DNA from 3 places in the Roseovarius sp. THAF8 genome. Region 2 is predicted to be linked to each of the others. Evidence: riboswitches for the same ligand, from Rfam matches in the RefSeq annotation. Region 2 holds a riboswitch; each other region holds the start of a gene.

Region 1 (4,655 bases), 2.0 Mb from region 2:
CCTTCACCCGCGCGGTGATCTGCAGGTAACAGCCCGGCAGGATCGGCGTCTCGCCCATGTAGCGCAGCTTCTGCGTGCCCTGGACCTTCTGGACCTCCAGCGCGCCGCCGAAATCCTGGTCGGCGGGGACGAAGGCGGCATTGGCGGCGCCATCATAGGTGTCCGACCCCGGCGTGCCGTTCTCGCTCGACCAGACATCCAGCCCGTTCGCAAAAGGCGGCGGCATGAAGACGATGCCATCGGTGATTGCCTTGTTCATGAATTTCCCTTTCCGCGCCCGGGGGCCTTCCCCCAAGGCGTCACGTGATTGCCAGCAAAGGCGCGACACGGACCGCACCCGGGCTTCGGGAAGTATCAACGGGGGGTTAACGGGGGATCAGGCCACCGTGACGGTGGGGGCACGCTCCTGCACGCACCGGCAGCTCAGCGGACCTTTCCGCCGTTCACGACGGAAGCGAGCGTCAGCCCCTGGGGTGGCGATCCGACGGAAATTCTGAAGCACTTTATGCCTGCCAAATACATCCTCGGAAGGGTTGTTGCGCCCGGCCTCAGACAAATCGCCAGCCCGAGGGAGGGGCTGACGATGGCCGGGCAGCTTCGCGGCTGTCAACCGGCCGGGGGCCCAATTTCGAAAGTTGGTAAGGGCTAGTAGCCGCCTTTCGCCGCAGCTACGATGCTCCGAGACCCTCCAAGGTCCGCTGTGCGAGACCTCGCTGCCGTTCAAGACGGAGGCAAGCGTCAGCCCCTGGGATGGCGATCCGACGGAAATTCTGAAGCACTTTATGCCAGCCAAAGACATCCTCGGAATGATCGGTGCGCCCAGCCTCAGCCAAATCGCCAGCCCAAGGGAGGGGCTGACGATGGCCGGGCCGCTTCGCGGCTGTTAACCGGCTGGGGGCTCGATATTAGTGTCTCTCACGGACTCGGACCGTACATTCGCCGCGATAAAGATGAATGGCCGAATTGCGGACAAACCAAACGTCAGCCTCACAAGCCGCTTGATTGCCAGACCGCGGGCTGGCGACCGACCGATGTTCGGCGCAGTTTATCCGCGCCACGTCCGCAAAAACTCGGATCGAAGCACCACCGTCACCCAATCGCCAGCCCGGGGGGGTGGTCTGGCGATCGCGCGGCGGCCTCCGGCCTTGATTCCGCGCGACACGTGTCTTTCTTCACGTCGGTTATGCCGGACGTAAAAGACGTCCGATCTATAGCCCCGGCGCGGAGTCAAGCCGCAGGCCCCGCGCCATCGCCGCCCCCACGGCCCGGCGATGGCGCTCGGGGATGTAGATCACACTTGTCCGCAATAAACCCACATCAGACTGTCGCTGCAAATCCCGCCGGCTACGCCATCCCGCCCTGCACCAACCTTTCCGCCAGCCGCGCATAGGCGTCCGACACCGCGCCGTCCTCCAGCGCCACGGGCCGCCCGGCATCGCCGCCAAGCCTTGTGTCGAGGTCGATGGGCAACGCCCCCAACAGCGGCAGGCCCAGCCTCTCGGCCTCGGCTGCCACGCCGCCATGGCCGAATATCGCCGCCTCGTACCCGCATTGCGGGCAGTGAAACATCGACATGTTCTCGATCAGCCCCAGCACCGGCGTCTTCAGCGTGTTGAACATGTCGATCGCTTTGCGCGCATCCAACAGCGCCACGTCCTGCGGTGTCGACACCACCAGCGCCCCCGTGGGCTGCGCCCTCTGGCACAGGGTCAGCTGCACGTCCCCAGTGCCCGGCGGCAGGTCGACCAGCAGCGCGTCCAGCTCGCCCCAGTCGACCTGGGCCATCATCTGCTGCAACGCCCCCATCAGCATCGGCCCCCGCCACACCACGGCGCGATCCTCCTCGATCATCAGGCCGATGGACATCATCTTGACGCCATGCGCCTCCAACGGCGTCAGGATCTTGCCGTCCGGGCTCTGGGCGCGTTCGGTCACGCCCATCATGCGCGGCTGGCTCGGCCCGTGGATATCGGCATCGAGCAATCCGACGCGCCGACCCGCCCGCGCTAGCGCCACCGCCAGGTTCGACGCCACGGTCGACTTGCCCACGCCACCCTTGCCCGACGCCACCGCGAGAATCGATTTCACCCCGCTCGGCCGGATCGACGCGCTGCCGCCCTCGGGATGCCGCCCGACCTTCAGCGTCGGCGCGGGCGCCTCGGGCGCCTCGGGCGCCTCTGCGGTCAGCGCGACCTGCGCCGATGTCACCCCCTCGACCGACAGCGCCGCACGCTCGGCGGCGGCCCGCAGCGGTTCCATCCGGCGGGCCATCTCGGGGCTGGGCGCCTCCAGCACGAATCGCACCTCGCCGCCTTCGAGTCGCATCGCGCGCACCATGTCGCGCGAAATCACCGTCCCGCCGTCCGGCAATTCCAGCCGGTCCAGCTCTCGGCGCACATTTTCGAGTATTTTCGTCATGCCCGGTCTCCATGCATCTGCGGCGTTGAAAGTGGCACTTCCAGAAGCAGGTGCAACCCCCGTTTCAACCCCGCCCAAAAAACTGGCAAAGCGGTGATTTCACACGTAAAAAATGATCCGATCTTCTATGCGCCAACTGCATAGCTGCGTTGCAGCAAAACGTATTGTGCATGCGCAGCATATCGCTATCTTTAACTCAACAGCGAACGGAAACGGTCACAGCGCCAAACGCTCGCGAAAACAATCAGGTGCCTCTCCTCCCGTTTGGTACCTGTTCGGGATACCGCCTCTCCTCCCTTGTGCGGTCCCGGCAAGACCTGGGTTCCCTTGGAACCCAAACCTGACGAACGGTCCCTTCCTCCTCCCTGGGGCCCGACGTAAAGAACGGCGGCGCCTCTCCTCCTCCCTGGCGTCGCCGTTTTTTCTTTTTTACCCCGACAGCGTTCACAAGGCCCTCGCCGCACCGCCCCCGCGCCGGCAAACAGCCAGCGACCCCGCCGGCACGCGGCAGGATCAAGGGCCTGGGATCAATGCACCACCCTTGCGGCCCGCCCGCGCCGGCCCCGCGTCATCGGCGCGGCGTGGCGCGCCTCCTCCAGCACGCGGGCAAACGCCCTGGCCGCCGCGCTGTCGGCATTCCGGACCGCGGGTTCGGCCAGCGCCTCGCGCACGACCCCCGCCGTGACGGCGCCGGGATAGCCAAAGACCCACTCCAGGAAACCCAGCCGCGCCACGGCCTCGGCCTCGGCGCCGGTGGCCCCGCTGCGCTCCAACCCGTTCATGATCGGTGTCAGGCTCATGCTTTCTGCTCTTCCTCCGGCCGCACCCCGGGCCGGACTGGGGCGAGGGAAGGCCGCGCGAGAACCGCTTTTCCGGTCCACCGCCCGCACCGCCCCCCGCGGTTCGACGTCGTCCCAAAGGCTGGTTTCCGGGCTTGGCGGGGGTGCGGATACGCGCGCCTTCCCGGGGCATGTCGCCCCAGTGGCCATCTGCGGTATCCCCCATCCTTACCGTTGCGGGGGCAGCGCCGGACTTGCACCGGCTTCCCAATTCTCCGCGACCTGCGCGGCACCTTCGGGACTCTCACTTTGCCGCCAAGCGGCCCCTGACGCAACCCGCGATTGCGACGTTGAAGCGCCGCGCGACGACACGCGCCACACCTTCAAGCTCAGGCCAGAACGTCCGCCCACTCCGGGTGCCGGCGAAACTGCGACGCGGCAAACGGGCAAAGCGGCGTGATCTTGCGCCCCGCCGCGCGGGCATCCTCCACCGCGCGGGTCACCAGCGCCAGCCCCACGCCCTTGCCGCGATACGCGTCCGGCACGCCGGTATGGTCGATGATCATGCCCGTGCGCCCCAGCTTGGAATAGGTCAGCTCCGCCTCCGGCCCGTCGTCGATCCGGGTGACATAGCGCCCCTTGCTCTCTCCGTCTTCGTGTTCGATCTGCATGTCTATACTCCCCTGGCTGCGCGCAGCATGCCGCAGCGCCGCAAAAAGGTCCACAACTCGGCACAGCGCAGGCTCCGCGCACGAAACCGCCTCGAACGCAAAACGGCGCCCCGCCGGGGCGCCGCCTCAAACCCACGCGGGCCGGATCACTCCGCCGCCAGCTGGTCCATCACCTCGTCGCTGGCCTCGAAATTCGTCGTGACATTCTGCACGTCGTCATCGTCTTCCAGCGCGTCGATCAGCTTCATCAGCTTTTGCATGCCTTCCAGGTCCAGTTCGGTGGTGGTCGTCGGACGCCAGGCCAGCTTGGTCTCCTCGCTTTCGCCCAGCTCCGCCTCCAGCGCGGTCGAGACATCGTTCAGGTCGGTATCGGCACACCAGATCACGTGCCCGTCCTCGCCCGATTCCACGTCCTCGGCCCCGGCCTCGATCGCGGCCATCATCACCGTGTCGCCATCGCCCGCATCCGAAGGGTAGGTCACCTGCCCCTTGCGCTCGAACATGAACCCGACAGAGCCGGTCTCGCCCAGGTTCCCGCCATGCTTGGTAAAGGTCGAGCGCACCGTGCTGGCGGTGCGATTGCGGTTGTCGGTCATCGCCTCGACGATCACCGCCACGCCGTTGGGCCCATAGCCCTCGTACCGGATTTCCTCGTAATCCTCGCCCTCGCCCGCGACCGATTTCTTGATCGCCCGGTCGATATTGTCGTTGGGCATCGACTGCGACTTGGCCTGCTTGACCGCCAGTCGCAGGCGCGGGTTCTTGTCGGGGTCCGGGTCGCCCATCT
Region 2 (4,655 bases):
CGCGACCATCGACAGACACCGCCCCCTCGGCCACGCCATCCACACTGGCGAACGGTCTCGCGCGGTCCGGGCCGTCGCTGCGGCCGATATGAATCTCGTATCCGGCAAACGGCAGGTCCAGCCCCACGTGGTGCGCGTCGACCTGAGCCAGGCTCTTGTCGCCCCCCATGACCGTCTCGATGTCCAGCAATCCAATCCCCGACGTCTCCCCCGGCGCCCCCTCGATCCCCGCCGGGTCCGAGACCATGCGACCCAGCATCTGGTAGCCGCCGCAGATGCCTAGCACCCTGCCGCCGCGCCGGTGATGTGCCAGAACGTCGATGTCCCATCCCTGCCGGCGCAGAAAATCCAGATCGCCGCGCGTCGATTTCGAACCCGGAATGATGACCAGATCCGCGTCGCACGGCAACACCTGCCCCGGTTGCAGCATCGTGACACGCACGCCCGGCTCCTGCGTCAGCGGGTCCAGATCGTCAAAATTCGCGATCCGCGACAATTGCAGGCAGACGATGTGAAATGCGCCCTGAACCGGACTGTCCGCAATATCCAGCGCGTCCTCCGCCGGCAGCCGCCATGCCTCGGGAAACCATGGCGCCACGCCATAGCCGCGCCAGCCGGTGCGCGCCTCGATCTCCCGGTAGCCATCCTCGAACAGCGCCGGATCACCGCGGAACTTGTTGATCAGAAAACCCCCGATGCGAGCCGCATCCGCCTGCGGCAGGACAGCCTGCGTGCCGATGATCTGCGCGATGACGCCGCCGCGGTCGATATCGCCGCACAGGACCACCGGCACATCCGCCGCCTCGGCAAAGCCCATATTCGCGATGTCACCCTTGCGCAGGTTGATCTCGGCGGGCGAACCTGCCCCTTCGACGATCACAAGGTCATGTTGTGCGCTCAGGCGGGCAAAGCTGTCCTGAACCGCCGCCATCAGCGTCGGCTTCAGGCTGGAATACTCCAGCGCCTTCGCCGTGGTCAGGCGCTTGCCCTGCACGATCACCTGCGCGCCGACATCCGTTTCCGGCTTCAGCAAAACCGGGTTCATGTCGGTGTGCAAATTCACACCGCAAGCCATCGCCTGAAGCGCCTGCGCACGACCGATCTCGCCACCGTCCGGCGTCACCGCGGCGTTGTTCGACATGTTCTGCGGCTTGAACGGTGCCACGCTCAAGCCCCGCTGGCGCGCGGCCCGGCACAGGCCCGCCACCAGCATCGACTTGCCGACATTCGACCCCGTGCCCTGGATCATTATCGCGGGCATGGGTGGTCTCCGTCACACGGCATCGGCCCCGGCGGTTTCGCCCCGCTGGCCATGAGGGACCACATCAGAACTCCACGCCTTTCTGGGCCTTGATCCCGTCCCGGAACGGATGCTTCACCAGGCTCATCTCGGTCACAAGGTCGGCGGCCTCGATCAGTTCGGGTTTCGCATTGCGCCCCGTCAGGCACACATGCGTCATCGCAGGTTTTTCGTGCAACAGGAAATCCACGACCTCGTCGATGTCGATATAGTCATAGCGCAGCGCGATGTTGATCTCGTCCAGCAGCACGAACTTCATCTCAGGGTCGCGAATCTGCTCTTTCGCGATGTTCCAGCCATTCTGCGCGGCGGCGATATCGCGTTCTCGGTCCTGCGTCTCCCAGGTGAACCCCTCGCCCGAAATGAAGAATCGGCATTCGTCCGAGAACCGGTTGCGCAGCATCTCGGCCTCTCCGGTCACCCAGTTGCCCTTGATGAACTGCACCACCGCGCAGGGCATCCCGTGCGCGATGCACCGCAGAATCATTCCGAATCCTGACGATGACTTGCCCTTGCCCGGACCGGTATGAACCATGATCAGGCCCTTCTCTTCGGTCTTGTCCACCATCATGCGGTCGCGCGCGGCCTTTATCTTCTTCATCTTCTCGTTGTGGCGGGCGGTCTTTTCCGCTTCGGACGGGTCGGACATGGGACGTCTCCTTGACACAAGGTGGGTTTTAGCAGCATGTCGCACCGTGTTGGTGCCTGTGTAAACAGGTGAAAAGGGAATGTGCAGCGCATCGCGCCAGGCACAGCCGCCCCCGCGACCGTGAACCGGGAAGGTTTCCACCGCCACTGGCGCAATGCCGGGAAGGCCGGAAACCGTGGGCCAAAGAGCCCGAAACCGCAAGCCGGGAGACCTGCCAACCAGAAGGAAAAGACGGACCGGACGGGGTGTGCCGGGCTCGGATGCGTGGCCACCCGCCACTCCCGCGCGCACCCCCGATATTGGAGGATACATGAGCACGCCCATAGAGCTGCTGATCTGCGTCAAGTGCCGCAAGGGGCAGGAGATCCCAGAGGACGAGCGCCGCCCCGGCCAGCGCCTCTATGAGGAGGTCACGGCGCGGACGCTGCCCGATGGCGTCACCGTGACGCCGGTCGAATGCCTGCAAAACTGCGACGCGGGCTGCACCGCCGCCATGCGCGGCGGCGAACGCTGGACGTATCTGTACGGAAATCTCGATGAAACGTCGCATCCCGACATGCTGCTGCAAGGCGCGGTCCTCTATCAACAGACCGAGGACGGACTGATCCCGTGGCGCCAGCGCCCCGAACATTTCAAGCGCAACTGCGTTGCGCGCATCCCACCCCTGACTGCAAAGGCTGACCAATGACCGATCTTGCGAAACTTCCCGTCACTGTCATCACGGGCTTTCTGGGCTCCGGCAAGACGACGCTGGTGCGCCACCTGATGCAGAACCCCGGCGGCCGCCGTCTGGCCGTGGTGGTCAACGAATTCGGCGATGTCGGCGTCGACGGCGACATCCTGAAAAGCTGCGCCATCCCCGATTGCCCGGCGGAAAACATCATGGAACTGGCCAATGGCTGCATCTGCTGCACCGTGGCCGACGATTTCATCCCCACGATCGAGGCGTTGATGGCGCTCGACCCGCGCCCCGATCACATCCTGATCGAAACCAGCGGTCTGGCGCTGCCCAAGCCCCTGCTCAAAGCGTTCGACTGGCCCGATATCCGCTCCAAGATCACTGTCGACGGCGTCATTGCCCTCGCCGATGCCGAGGCCGTCGCGGCAGGCCGCTTTGCCCCCGACGTGGCCCGGGTCGACGCCCAGCGCCTGGCGGATGACAGCATCGACCACGAAACCCCGCTGTCGGAAGTGTTCGAGGACCAGATCTCCTGCGCCGATATCATCCTGCTGACCAAGCCCGACCTTGCCGGCCCCGAGAGCGTGGCGCGCGCCAAGGAGGTCATCGCCGCCGAAGCGCCCCGCCCCCTGCCCGTGGTCGAGGTCGCCGAGGGCGTCGTCGATCCCCGCGTGATCCTCGGGCTGGAAGCCGCCGCCGAGGATGACATGGACGCCCGGCCCAGCCACCACGACGACCACGACGATCACGAGCATGACGATTTCGAATCCGTCGTCATCGACATCCCGGAACTCGCCGATCCCGCCGATCTGGTCAGCCGCATCGAGGATCTGGCCAACAGCCAGAACATCCTGCGCGTCAAGGGCTATGCCAGTGTCGCCGGTAAGCCGATGCGCCTTCTGGTGCAGGCCGTGGGCGCGCGCGTGCGCCATCAATACGACCGCCCGTGGAAACCGGACGAGGCCCGCCGCGGTCGTCTCGTGGTCATCGCCGAACACGACGACGTGAATGTCGACGCGATCCGCGCCGTGCTGGCACCGGCCGAGGCCGCCGAGTAACCGATGCACGTCGTCTTCCGCGAAAGCCACGGTCTGGAAGAAACCGACACCCCCACCGACCTGGGCCAAAGCCCGGCGGACCTGGTGGTGCTGTCGTTTTCCGACAGCGATCTTGGCGCCTTCGCGGAAGGCTGGCACCGGCGGCGCGACGGCCTGCCCGGCCTGCGCCTCGCGAACCTCACCGCCCTCCGGCATCCGCTGTCGGTCGATACCTATGTCGAACAGACGCTGACCGGCGCCAAGGGCATCCTGATCCGGCTGATCGGCGGGGTGCCCTACTGGGAATACGGGCTTCAGCAGGTCCTGGCGCTGGCGCAGGAAAAAGGCATCGCGCTCGCCGTCCTGCCCGCCGACGGCCGGCCCGACCCCCGGCTTGACGCCTATTCCACCCTGCCCGTCTCGACCCTGCGTCGCCTCGCCGAGCTTTGCGACAACGGCGGCAGCATCGCGGCACAGGCCGCCCTGCAACAACTGGCCTTGGCCGCAGGTCTTTACGCCGCGCCGGTGCGCGGGGCCAAGGTGCTGCCCATGGTCGGTGCCTGGACGCCCGAGCACGGCGCCTGCTGCCCGCTCGCAGACCTGCCCGTCGCGCAGACCCGGATCCTGATCGTCTTCTACCGCTCCTACGTGGTGGCCGCCGACCTTGCCCCGATCGAGGCGCTGATGCAGGCTTTCAAGGCGCGGGGCCACCATGTCCGCGCGCTCTTCACCCCGTCGCTAAAGGCCCCCGAGGCGGCGGGCTGGCTGCGCCGGCAGGTGCATGGCTACAAGCCCCACGCCATCGTCAACGCCACCGCCTTTTCCGGCAAGGGCGATGACGGCACCTCGCCGCTCGACGCAGGCAACGTGCCGGTGTTCCAGGCCGCGCTGGCCACCTCCACCCGCGACGCCTGGGACAGCTCCGAGCGCGGCCTTTCGCCCGCCGACCTTGCGATGCATGTCGTCCTGCCCGAAGTCGACGGGCGGCTG
Region 3 (4,655 bases), 1.7 Mb from region 2:
GGCGGATTTTCGACGTCGGCATCACGTCTGTATCGCGTCGGTATTGCGGCGGTGCGGTTGCGGGGCGTCAGGTCAAAGAGAGCACGAGACGCAGCCCTGCACCTCGGTCCCTTCCAGGGCCATCTGGCGCAGGCGGATATAGTAGATCGTCTTGATCCCCTTCTTCCACGCGTAGATCTGCGCCCGGTTGATATCGCGGGTAGTGGCCTCGGCGGGGAAGAACAGCGTCAGCGACAGCCCCTGGTCGACATGCTGCGTGGCCGCGGCATAGGTGTCGATGATCGCCTCGGGCCCGATCTCGTAGGCGTCGCGGTAGAATTCCAGGTTGTCGTTGGTCATGTAGGGCGCGGGATAATAGACGCGCCCGATCTTGCCTTCCTTGCGGATCTCGATCTTCGACGTGATCGGATGGATCGAGGAGGTGGCGTAGTTGATGTAGCTGATCGAGCCGGTGGGCGGCACCGCCTGAAGGTTGCGATTGTAAAGCCCGTCCGCCATCACGGCGTCGCGCAGGTTCGCCCAGTCCTCTTGGGTGGGCACGGCAACACCGGCCTCCGCGAAAAGCGTCGTCACCCGCTCGGTCTCGGGCACCCAGTCGCGGCTGACGTATTTGTCGAAAAAGGTACCGTCGGCGTAATCGGAGGCCTCGAACCCCTTGAACGACCGCCCCCGCTCGCGGGCCAGCGCGTTCGATGCCCGCAACGCGTGATAGAGCACGGTGCAGAAATAGATGTTGGTGAAGTCGATCCCCTCGGGCGAGCCATAGTGGATGCGCTCGCGCGCGAGGTAGCCGTGCAGGTTCATCTGCCCCAGCCCGATGGCGTGGCTGTCCTCGTTGCCCTTGCGGATCGACGGCACGCTGTCGATGGCGCTCATTTCAGACACCGCGTTCAGCGCCCGGATCGCTGTGCCGACCGCCCCGGCCAGGTCACCGCCGTCCATCGCGCGGGCGATGTTCATCGACCCGAGGTTGCAGGAAATATCAGCGCCCATACGGGCATAGCTGAGGTCGTCGTTGAACTCCGACGCCTCGTTTACCTGCAGGATTTCCGAGCAAAGGTTCGACATGGCGATGCGCCCCGCGATCGGGTTGGCGCGGTTCACCGTGTCCTCGAACATGATGTAGGGATACCCGCTTTCGAACTGGATCTCGGCGATGGTCTGAAAGAACGCGCGGGCGTTGATCTTCTTCTTGCGGATGCGCGGATCGTCGACCATCTCGTGATATTTCTCGGTGACAGAGATGTCCGAGAACGCGCAGCCGTACACCTTTTCCACGTCATGGGGCGAGAACAGGTACATGTCCTCGTTCTTCTTGGCCAGTTCGAAGGTGATATCGGGGATCACCACGCCAAGCGACAGCGTCTTGATGCGGATCTTTTCGTCCGCATTCTCGCGCTTGGTATCGAGGAAGCGCAGGATATCGGGGTGATGCGCATTGAGATAGACCGCCCCGGCCCCCTGCCGCGCCCCGAGCTGGTTGGCGTAGGAAAAGCTGTCTTCCAGCAGCTTCATCACCGGGATAACGCCGGAGGACTGGTTCTCGATGCCCTTGATCGGGGCGCCGTGCTCTCGGATGTTGGTCAGCACCAGGGCGACGCCGCCGCCGCGTTTTGACAATTGCAGCGCCGAGTTGATGCCCCGCCCGATGCTTTCCATGTTGTCTTCCAGCCGCAGCAGGAAGCACGACACGAACTCGCCCCGCGCCTTCTTGCCGGCATTCAGGAAGGTGGGCGTGGCGGGCTGGAACCGGCCCTCGATGATCTCGGTCATCAGTTGCAGCGCCAGCGTCTCGTCGCCGCGCGCCAGCGCCAGCGCGTTCATCACGACGCGGTCCTCGTACCGTTCCAGGTAACGCTGCCCGTCCCAGGTTTTCAGCGTGTAGGAGGTGTAATACTTGAACGCCCCCAGAAAGCTGGGGAAGCGGAACTTCTTTCCATAGGCCGCGTCCCAGATCCGGCGCTGGAAGTTCTTCGAGTACTGGTCCAGCACCTCGGGCTCGTAATAGCCTTCGTCGACAAGGTAGCCCAGCTTTTCGTCCAGCGAGTGGAAGAACACTGTGTTCTGGTTGACGTGCTGCAAAAAGAACTGCCGCGCCGCCATCCGGTCGGCCTCGAACTGGATGCGGCCCTGATCGTCGTAAAGGTTCAGCATCGCGTTCAGCGCGTGATAGTCGAGGTCGGCGGTCAGGCTGGCGTCAAGCATGTCTCTCTCCAGAATATGTCGAGCCCGGCGCGCACGCGGGCGATGTCGGTGTCGGTGCCGGCCAGTTCGAACCGATAGAGCACGGGCACGCTGCATTTGGCGGCGATCACGTCGCCGGCCATGGCGAAGGTCTTGCCGAAATTGCGATTGCCGCTGGCGATGACCCCGCGCAGCAGGGCGCGGGCGGCGGGATCATTCAGCAGGCGGATCACCTGCTTTGGGACTGCGCCCTTGCCATGCCCATCGGCATAGGTCGGGCAGATCAGAACGAAAGGCGCGGTGATCTGCGGGACAGGATCGCTCGCGACACGCGGCAGCCGCCGTGCCGGCAGGTCCAGCTTTTCGACGAAGCGCCGCGTGTTGCCGGACCCGCTCGAGAAATAGACCAGCCCCGCCATGCGCTCAGCAGAGCCGGCCGATCATGTCGGGACGGAACCCGGCCCAGTGATCGTCTCCGGCGACGACGACAGGCACCTGCCGGTAGCCCAGGTCCTGTACATGCTCCATCGCGGCGGTGTCCTCGGTCAGGTCGACGATGTCATAGGCGAGGCCACGGGCGTCCAGCGCTCGGGTCGTTGCGGTGCACTGCACGCAGGCAGGTTTGGAATAGACGGTGATGCTCATGGTGCTCTGTCCCTTGTTTTGGTTTGCGAATGGCGGGACAGGACACGGGAACAGCAGGCCACCAGGGCCCCTGACACGCGCCCGGGCCCTCCGCCCGCGGTCGTCGTTCACTGCGCCTTGGCAGGTCTCCTGGCTCGCGGCTCTTGCGCCTTGGTCCGCCTTCCCGGTGTTGCCTCACCAGTGGTTCCGGACCTTGGCTTGCCGCTTACAGTTGCGGGGGCAGCGCCGGTGTCGCACCGGCTTCCCTTTTCACCCACAACGTTGAGTCGCGGGCACCAAAGCAACACCATATTGGGTTCTGGCACACGAAACTGTCAATATATAGTTTGCCTTGCTGCAGCGATTTTTGTCCCATCGTGCAGGATGTCTGATTCACTTCAGCGAGTGTCGCAATTCTCATATTGCGCCGCCCGGCCTGTGATAATCGGGGAAGTTGCAAGGTGCCGCCTGCGGGCGGAGAATTGGGAAGCCGGTGAAATCCCGGCACTGCCCCCGCAACGGTAACGGTGTTGCAACGGGCGCGGTCACGACCACTGGGGAAGAGGAGCCCCGGGAAGGTTTCGCGCCACGAGGTCCCGCACAAGGGCCGCACCGGAGTCCGGAAACCAGCCTTGCAATGACGTCAAACCGCGGGTGGCGGTGCGGGCGCTGCTTCGGGTCCGGCTCCTCGCTTGCCGCACCTGCGGACCGCGCGTGCCGACCTCCTGCCCGAATTCGCCGCGGGGCGCGGCAGGAGGCCAAGGATGAACACCCAACCGATCAGCGATCTGCTGGCGCGGCGTCGGCCGGGCCATGCGCTGGAGCAGGCATTCTATACCGATGCGGACGTGTTCCGCGCGGACATGGAAAACATCTTCTACCGCGACTGGCTCTTTGCCGTGCCGGCCTGCGAACTGCCCAAGCCGGGCAGCTTCGTGACCCACCGCGTCGGCGACTATGGCGTCGTCATCGTGCGCAGCGCCGATGGCGAGATCCGCGCCTTCCACAATTCCTGCCGCCACCGCGGCTCGGTTCTGTGCAAGGTGGCCAAGGGCAACGCGCCCAAGCTGGTCTGCCCCTATCACCAATGGACCTACGAACTGGACGGGCGGCTGCTGTGGGCGCGGGAAATGGGGCCTGACTTCGACCCCACCAAGCACGGGCTGAAGCCGGTGCATTGCCGTATCCTCAGCGGGCTGGTCTATATCTGCCTGGCCGACGATGCCCCCGATTTCGACGCCTTCGCCGAACTGGCGCAGCCCTACCTGCAGGTGCATGACCTGACGAATGCCAAGCTCGCCTTCGAGACCTCGATCGTCGAGCACGGCAACTGGAAACTGGTGTGGGAGAACAACCGCGAGTGCTATCACTGCGGCGGCAACCATCCGGGCCTCTGCCGCTCCTTCACCGACGACCCCACCGTCACCGGCATCGAGGAAGGCGTCACCCCGCCCCATCTTCAGGCGCATTTCGACCGGCTGGAGGCACAGGGCGTCCCGTCGCAGTTCCGCATGTCGGACGACATGCAATACCGCCTCGCGCGGATGCCGCTGCTGCCCGGCGCCAAGAGCTTTACCATGGACCTCAAGCCCGCCGTGTCGAAATGGCTGGGCCGGGTCAGCGATGACACGGCGGGCACGCTGCTGAAATACCATTACCCCACGACCTGGAACCATTTCCTGCCGGATCACTCCATCGTCTTCCGCGTCACGCCCCTGACGCCGATGACGACCGAGGTCACCACCAAGTGGCTGGTGCACAAGGACGCGGTCGAGGGCGTGGATTACGACGTCACGCGCCTGTCCGAGGTCTGGGTCGCCACCAATGACGAGGACCGCCGCGTGGTC

The links. Region 2 has a riboswitch for cobalamin ahead of FIU85_RS14615 (DUF1636 domain-containing protein). Riboswitches for the same ligand answer to the same signal wherever they lie in the genome.
Region 1: linked by a shared signal. The riboswitch ahead of FIU85_RS04550 (hypothetical protein) and the one ahead of FIU85_RS14615 (DUF1636 domain-containing protein) in region 2 are both predicted to bind cobalamin.
Region 3: linked by a shared signal. The riboswitch ahead of FIU85_RS06150 (aromatic ring-hydroxylating dioxygenase subunit alpha) and the one ahead of FIU85_RS14615 (DUF1636 domain-containing protein) in region 2 are both predicted to bind cobalamin.

The regions. Positions count from the first base shown of each region.
Region 1 covers NZ_CP045410.1:927,948-932,602, forward strand. The annotation lists gene FIU85_RS04540 (glycosyl hydrolase family 28-related protein) at 1-259, opposite strand, end outside; gene FIU85_RS04545 (Mrp/NBP35 family ATP-binding protein) at 1,345-2,418, opposite strand; gene FIU85_RS04550 (hypothetical protein) at 2,946-3,218, opposite strand; cobalamin riboswitch at 3,320-3,509, opposite strand; gene FIU85_RS04555 (GNAT family N-acetyltransferase) at 3,587-3,868, opposite strand; gene FIU85_RS04560 (YebC/PmpR family DNA-binding transcriptional regulator) at 4,015-4,655, opposite strand, start outside.
Region 2 covers NZ_CP045410.1:2,986,591-2,991,245, reverse strand. The annotation lists gene FIU85_RS14625 (cobyric acid synthase) at 1-1,261, opposite strand, end outside; gene cobO (cob(I)yrinic acid a,c-diamide adenosyltransferase) at 1,326-1,949, opposite strand; cobalamin riboswitch at 1,983-2,183, shown strand; gene FIU85_RS14615 (DUF1636 domain-containing protein) at 2,260-2,637, shown strand; gene cobW (cobalamin biosynthesis protein CobW) at 2,634-3,686, shown strand; gene cobN (cobaltochelatase subunit CobN) at 3,690-4,655, shown strand, end outside.
Region 3 covers NZ_CP045410.1:1,267,046-1,271,700, forward strand. The annotation lists gene nrdE (class 1b ribonucleoside-diphosphate reductase subunit alpha) at 73-2,205, opposite strand; gene nrdI (class Ib ribonucleoside-diphosphate reductase assembly flavoprotein NrdI) at 2,187-2,603, opposite strand; gene nrdH (glutaredoxin-like protein NrdH) at 2,608-2,829, opposite strand; cobalamin riboswitch at 2,931-3,124, opposite strand; cobalamin riboswitch at 3,251-3,458, shown strand; gene FIU85_RS06150 (aromatic ring-hydroxylating dioxygenase subunit alpha) at 3,573-4,655, shown strand, end outside.